2 regions of the Kitasatospora sp. NPDC057940 genome follow, and region 2 is predicted to be linked to the other one. Evidence: riboswitches for the same ligand, from Rfam matches in the RefSeq annotation. Region 2 holds a riboswitch; the other holds the start of a gene.
What was found. Region 2 has a riboswitch for S-adenosylmethionine ahead of thrC (threonine synthase). Riboswitches for the same ligand answer to the same signal wherever they lie in the genome.
Positions count from the first base shown of each region.

Region 1: linked by a shared signal. The riboswitch ahead of ACFVTF_RS10300 (aminotransferase class V-fold PLP-dependent enzyme) and the one ahead of thrC (threonine synthase) in region 2 are both predicted to bind S-adenosylmethionine.

Region 1 is NZ_JBHVPH010000004.1:432,710-436,109, reverse strand. Features, by position in the region: gene ACFVTF_RS10310 (hypothetical protein) at 173-598, shown strand; gene trpD (anthranilate phosphoribosyltransferase) at 719-1,795, shown strand; SAM riboswitch class IV at 1,903-2,020, shown strand; gene ACFVTF_RS10300 (aminotransferase class V-fold PLP-dependent enzyme) at 2,074-3,400, shown strand, end outside.
Region 2 is NZ_JBHVPH010000012.1:5,512-8,911, forward strand. Features, by position in the region: gene ACFVTF_RS19445 (trehalose-6-phosphate synthase) at 1-286, opposite strand, end outside; gene ACFVTF_RS19450 (glucosyl-3-phosphoglycerate synthase) at 337-1,314, opposite strand; SAM riboswitch class I at 1,486-1,622, shown strand; gene thrC (threonine synthase) at 1,640-2,920, shown strand; gene ACFVTF_RS19460 (MoaD/ThiS family protein) at 2,961-3,239, shown strand.

The DNA.
Region 1 (3,400 bases), on a different contig from region 2:
CCGTACGGGTGGTCTGGACGGGTCCGGGTGACGGGCCGTCCTCCGGGCGGGTGAGTCGCGGGCGCGGCGGCTTGAGGAGGAAGGTCCGCGAAGGGACTCGGCGACGGGTGATCGGGAGTAGCATCCGGATCAGGCGAACGTGGTCCGGATCACACTTGAGGGAGCAGGGCCCATGGCGTACACGACCGACGAGACGCTCACCGTCCTCGTCTACAGCGATGACCGCAACACCCGCGAGCAGGTGCTGACGGCACTCGGCCGCCGGCCCGTCGAGGACCTTCCGGAACTTTCCTACCTGGAGTGCGCGACCACCCCCGCGGTGCTGAAGGCACTGGAGAAGGGCGGCGTGGACCTCTGCATCCTGGACGGCGAGGCGGTGCCGGCCGGCGGGCTCGGGCTCGGCCGCCAGCTCAAGGACGAGATCTACGGCTGCCCGCCGGTGCTGGTGCTGATCGGCCGGCCGCAGGACTCCTGGCTGGCCGCCTGGAGCCGGGCCGACGCCGCGATCTCCCGCCCGGTGGACCCGGTGGCGCTGGCCGAGGCGGTCGCCACCCTGCTGCGGGCGCGGCTGGCCAAGCGGGCGCCCGTCAGCCGCTGAGCGGTGCCGTCTCAGGACCAGAGAAGAGGCCGCCGCGGGGACCCCGCCGGTCGATAGGCTGACTCCATCCGTACGGACGTCCCCCCGACGCGGGGAACCCGACAACAGCTGGAGTCAGCCATGGTGAACGTGAACCCTGCGAACGGTGGTACCGCACCCGCGCAGGTGGTCCGCACCTGGCCGGACGTCCTGGCGGCGCTGTTGAAGGGGGAGGACCTCGACCGCTCGGCCACCGCGTGGGCGATGGACCGGATCATGAGCGGCGAGGCGTCCCCCGTCCAGGTGGCCGGGTTCATGGTGGCGCTGCGGGCCAAGGGCGAGACGGTCGACGAGATCACCGGCCTGGTGGACGCGATGTACGCGCACGCCGAGCCGCTGGACATCCCCGGCCCGGCCGTGGACATCGTCGGCACCGGCGGCGACCGGGCCAAGACCGTCAACATCTCCACCATGTCGGCGATCGTCGCGGCCGCGGCCGGCGCCAAGGTGGTCAAGCACGGCAACCGGGCCTCCTCCTCGGCCAGCGGCTCCTCGGACGTGCTGGAGAAGCTCGGCGTCCGCCTCGACCTGTCGGCCCGGCGGGTCGCCGAGATCGCCGAGGAGGTCGGGCTGACCTTCTGCTTCGCGGCCAAGTTCCACCCGTCGATGCGGCACGCCGCCACGGCCCGGCGCGACCTCGGGGTGCCGACCGCGTTCAACATCCTCGGCCCGCTGACCAACCCGGCCAAGGTCACCTCGCACGCGATCGGCTGCTTCGACACCCGGCTCGCCGGACTGATCGCCGGCGTGCTCGCCCGGCGCGGCTCGACCGGCCTGGTCTTCCGGGGCGACGACGGCCTGGACGAGCTGACCATCACCACCACCTCGCAGGTGTGGATCGTGCGGGACGGGACCGTCACCGAGACCGCCTTCGACCCGCGGGACGTCGGCGTCGAGCTGGTCGGCATCGAGGCGCTGCGCGGGGCGGACCCCTCGTACAACGCCGAGGTCGCGCGGCGGCTGCTGGCCGGCGAGCGCGGGGCCGTGCGGGACGCCGTCCTGATGAACACGGCGGCGGCGCTGGTCGCGCTCGACCTGGGCGAGGCGCCGCTCACCGAACAGCTCGCGGCCGGCATGGCGCGGGCGGAGCGGGCCATCGACTCGGGCGCGGCGCAGGAACTGCTGCGGCGTTGGTCGGAGGCCACCAGCCGGGTGTGAGGCGGTACTTGGGAGCCCGTGCCGGAACGCCGGCGCGGGCTCCTCGGCTGTCCGGATGGTGGATGCCCGTTTGACCACTCGCTGGGCGCGACCTAGAGTCTGGGCCAGGTCATGAGTGACAGCGCCAAGCCCCAGCTTGCTGTCCGGCAACCCTCCGTCCGTGGCGGGGTGCCCTGGGTGAGGACCGGGTCGCTCGGCAAATCGTCCGTGCGGCAAGCGCGGACACCCGACGACTTAGCACTCCCGGGGTCCCAGACCCCCAGAAGGAGTGCATCCTCATGTCCGTCTCCCACCCGTCGCCCGCCGCCACCCTTGTCTCGACGCGCTCCGCGCGGCAGCCTCGTGTTGAACTCTGCGCCCCCCTCGCCGTCCTCGGCCACGACGTGCAGGTCCCGCTCGCCAGCGGCGAGAAGGTCGGGTACGCGGCCCTCGACTACGCGGCCAGCTCCCCGGCGCTCCAGCGGGTCTGGGACGACGTCTCCGCCTACGCCCCCTACTACGGCAGCGTGCACCGCGGCGCCGGGTACCTCTCCCAGCTGTCCACCGACCTGTTCGAGCAGAGCCGCCGCACCGTCGCCGAGTTCCTCGACCTGCGCGAGGGCGACCAGGTGGTCTTCACCCGGGCCACCACCGACTCGCTGAACCTGCTCGCCTCGGCCGTCCCGGCCGGGACCCGGGTGTTCGCCTTCGAGACCGAGCACCACGCCTCGCTGCTGCCCTGGGCGCACGCCGGGCTCGACGTCCACTACCTGCGCGCGCCGCGCTCGCACGCCGAGGCGGTCGCCGCCCTGGACGCCGCGCTCGCCGAGGCGCCCGAGGGCCCCAAGCTGCTCTGCGTCACCGGCGCCTCCAACGTGACCGGCGAGCTGTGGCCGGTCGCCGAGCTGACCGGGACGGCGCACCGGCACGGCGCCCGGGTGGTGCTGGACGCCGCCCAGCTGGCCCCGCACCACCGGGTCTCGGTGCGCGAGCTGGACGTCGACTGGATCGCCTTCTCCGGCCACAAGATCTACGCGCCCTTCGGCGCCGGCGTGCTGGCCGGCCGGGCGGACTGGCTGGACGCGGCCGACCCCTACCTGGCCGGCGGCGGGGCGACCCGGACGGTGGCCCGGGAGAGCGACGGCTCGGTGGCCGTCCAGTGGCACTCCGGCCCGGCCCGGCACGAGGCCGGCTCGCCGAACGTCATCGGCGCCTACGCGATCGCCTCGGCCTGCCGGGCGCTGAGCGAGGCGGGCTTCGACGCGCTGGAGGCCCGGGAGCGGCAGCTGATCGCCCGGCTGACCGCCGGGCTGGCGGAGATCCCGCAGGTCAAGGTGCTGAACCTGTTCGGTGCCGAGGCGGCCCGGGTGGGTGTGCTGTCCTTCGTCGTCCAGGGCTGGAACAGCTCGCACTTCTCGGCCGCGCTGTCCGCCGAGTACGGCATCGGGGTCCGCGACGGCCTGTTCTGCGCGCACCCGCTGCTGCGCACCCTGCTGGGGGACGAGGAGGTCTCCCCCTCCGAGTGCGGGGCGCCCGAGCCGTCGCTGCCCGGCGAGCGCAGCCTGAACGCGATCCGGGTGAGCTTCGGGGCCGGTACCCCGGACGAGCACGTCGACCGCTTCCTGA
Region 2 (3,400 bases):
CCAGCATGCGGACGGCCTGGCCGCCCACGTCGTGCCCGGCGAGGTCGAGGCGGCCGTCCGGGGCCTCCCTGGCGGCCTGCCGGTCGGCCGCGCCGAGGGCGGCGCAGACCCAGACGGCGTCGGGGTCGTCGATGGCGGAGAGGCCGGAGACCAGGCCTCCGCCGCCGCGGCGGAGGGTCAGCGCGCCGTCGTCCGCGGTGCTGAACGACACCGGTCCCCGATTGGAGGCCACCAGGACGGGGGCGGTGCCGGTCACACTCGAACGTTCGGTCGTGAGATCGCCCATGGTTGGTACGTTGCCGGGGCTCCGGAGCGGCAAACCCTTTCGGTGGGTGTTCAGTGTCGGGTCGCGTACTCGGGCACGGTGTGCATGGGCGGGCGTTCCAGGGCGGTCACCGGGTGGGTGTGGGCGGTGAACTCCCGGCTCTGCGGGTCGCGGGTGAACTGGGTCAGCAGCGGGTGGACGAGGTCGGCCGAGGCCTTCAGCCGGTGGGTGCGGTCGAGGCGTTCCAGGGCGGTGCGGTAGATGGTCGCGGCCATCCGGCCGAGGGCCTGGCCGTCCTGGTGCCGGTGGTGCCGGACGCCGACGTCCACCTGGGCCAGGGCGTCCAGCCCGACCGTCTCCAGCGCGTCGACCAGCAGGCCGAGTTCGACGCCGTAGCCGGTGGGGAAGGGGAGCCGTTCGAGCAGCGCGCGGCGGGCCGCGTACTCGCCGCCGAGCGGCTGGACGAAACCGGCGAGTTCCGGCCAGTGCAGGTTGAGCAGCGGGCGGGCGACCAGTTCGGTGACCCGGCCGCCGCCGGCCGGGACCACCGCCCCCTCGGTCTCCAGCGGCCGGTCGTACATGGCCTTGACCAGCTGGATGTCCGGTTCGGTGAGCAGCGGGCCGAGGATGCCGGAGACGAAGGCCGGGTCGAACTCGCGCAGGTCGGCGTCGACGAAGCAGACGATGTCGCCGCGGGTGACCAGCAGCGAGCGCCAGAGCACCTCGCCCTTGCCGGGGACGGCGGGCAGCCGGGGCAGGATCGCGTCGCGGTACTCCACCCGGGCGCCGGCCCGGGCGGCGACGGCGGCGGTGGCGTCGGCCGAGCCGGAGTCGACCACGACGAGTTCGTCGACCAGCGGGAGGCGCTCCATCAGCTCGCGGCGGATGGTGCGGACGATGTCGCCGACGGTGGCCTCCTCGTCCAGCGCGGGCAGCACCACGCTGACCGTGTGGCCGGTCCGGCGCTTGGCCTCCAGCAGGGCGTGCACCGGCCGGTCGACCGCGCTCCACGAGCGGCGGCGCAGCCAGGACGCCGCCTGCGGGAGCAGCGCGGGGGTCGGTTCGGCGGGCACGGGACTCTCCTCGGCGGGGTCGGTGGGACGCGCCATCTCGCGTGGCGGACGATCCCATTCGGGGTTGACGCCTTCGGATACAGTCTTCGTACAGCGGCCGGACCTTTGCACGCCGGGGTCGCCGTTGAGCACCACCACAATTTCACATGCTCATCCAGAGGGACTGAGGGAACGGCCCGTTGACGTCCCGGCAACCTTCTCGCGCGGCTGTCTGTCGACAGGCCCCGGCGGGACAGGTGCCAATTCCGGCCTGTGGCGCGACCGTGCCACGGGGAAGATGAGGAGAGAGGCCTCCGCCATCATGGCTATCGACACTGTCGCACCCGCATCCGTGGACCTCGGCCCCGCCACCGCGCTGTCCTGTCGGGAGTGCGGCACCCGCTTCCCGCTCGGTCCGAGCTTCGCCTGCCTGGAGTGCTTCGGCCCGCTGGAGATCGCGTACGACTTCGGCAGCGAGGACGCCGAGGAGCTGCGCCGCCGGATCGAGGCCGGCCCGAGCTCGATCTGGCGCTACGCGCCGCTGCTGCCCGTCCCGGCCGACGTCGCCACCAAGCCCAACCTGAACCCCGGCTGGACCCCGCTGGTCAAGGCGGACAACCTGGGCCGCGAGCTGGGCTTCACCGCGCAGCTGCACATCAAGGACGACTCGGGCAACCCGACCCACTCGTTCAAGGACCGCGTGGTGGCCTGCGCCATCGAGGCCGCGCGGGCCTTCGACTTCACGACGCTCTCCTGCTCCTCCACCGGCAACCTGGCCGGCGCGGTGGGCGCGGCGGCCGCCCGGGCCGGCTTCAAGTCCTGCGTGTTCATCCCGCACGACCTGGAGCAGGGCAAGGTCGTCATGGCCGGGGTGTACGGCGGCGAGCTGGTCGGCATCGAGGGCAACTACGACGATGTGAACCGCTTCTGCTCGGAGCTGATCGGCGACCCGGCCGGCGAGGGCTGGGGCTTCGTCAACGTCAACCTGCGCCCGTACTACGGCGAGGGCTCCAAGACGCTGGCGTACGAGATCTGCGAGCAGCTCGGCTGGCGGCTGCCGGAGCAGATCGTCATCCCGATCGCCTCCGGCTCCCAGCTGACCAAGATCGACAAGGGGCTGCAGGAGCTGATCAGGCTCGGCCTGGTCGAGGACCGGCCGTACAAGGTCTTCGGCGCCCAGGCGGCGGGGTGCTCCCCGGTGTCGGCGGCGTTCAAGGCCGGCCAGGACGTGATCCGCCCGGTCAAGCCGGACACCATCGCCAAGTCGCTGGCGATCGGCAACCCGGCGGACGGCCCGTACGTGCTGGACATCGCCCGGCGCACCGGCGGCGCGGTCGAGGACGTCACCGACGCCGAGGTGGTGGACGCGATCCGGCTGCTGGCCCGGACCGAGGGCGTCTTCGCCGAGACCGCGGGCGGGGTGACCGTCGGCGTGCTGAAGAAGCTGGTGGAGACCGGCCAGCTGGACCCGGCCAAGGAGACCGTCGCGATCAACACCGGCGACGGCCTGAAGACCCTGGACGCCGTCGCCGGGTCCGGGATGACCGCCGTCATCCGCCCGACCCTGGCGTCCTTCCACGACGCCGGCCTCGCGTCCGCCTGAACACCCCCCACCCCGCTGGGCCCCGTCCGCTAGGAGAACCATGAGCGCCAACGTCCGTATCCCCACCATCCTGCGCACCTACACCGGCGGCGCCGCCGAGGTGGCCGCCGAGGGCGCCACCCTGGGCGAGGTCATCGCCGACCTGGAGAAGAACCACGCGGGGATCTCCGCCCGCATCCTGGACGACGCCGGCAAGCTGCGCCGCTTCGTCAACGTCTACGTGAACGACGACGACGTGCGCTTCGCCGAGGGCCTGGCGACCGGGATCGCGGACGGCGCCAGCGTCTCGATCATCCCGGCGGTGGCCGGCGGCTGCTGAGCCGCGCCCCGATCGATCCGGGCACCCCGCCCGAGCCGTTCGTCCGACCGGCCGTCCGCGCGTACGGAATTCCGTTCTCCGTACGCACGGGCGGCCGGCCGCATTTCGGCGGGAATATGGCGGGGTCAAGTCGGAGTAGAGTGTGGCTCGGTTGGGAACAG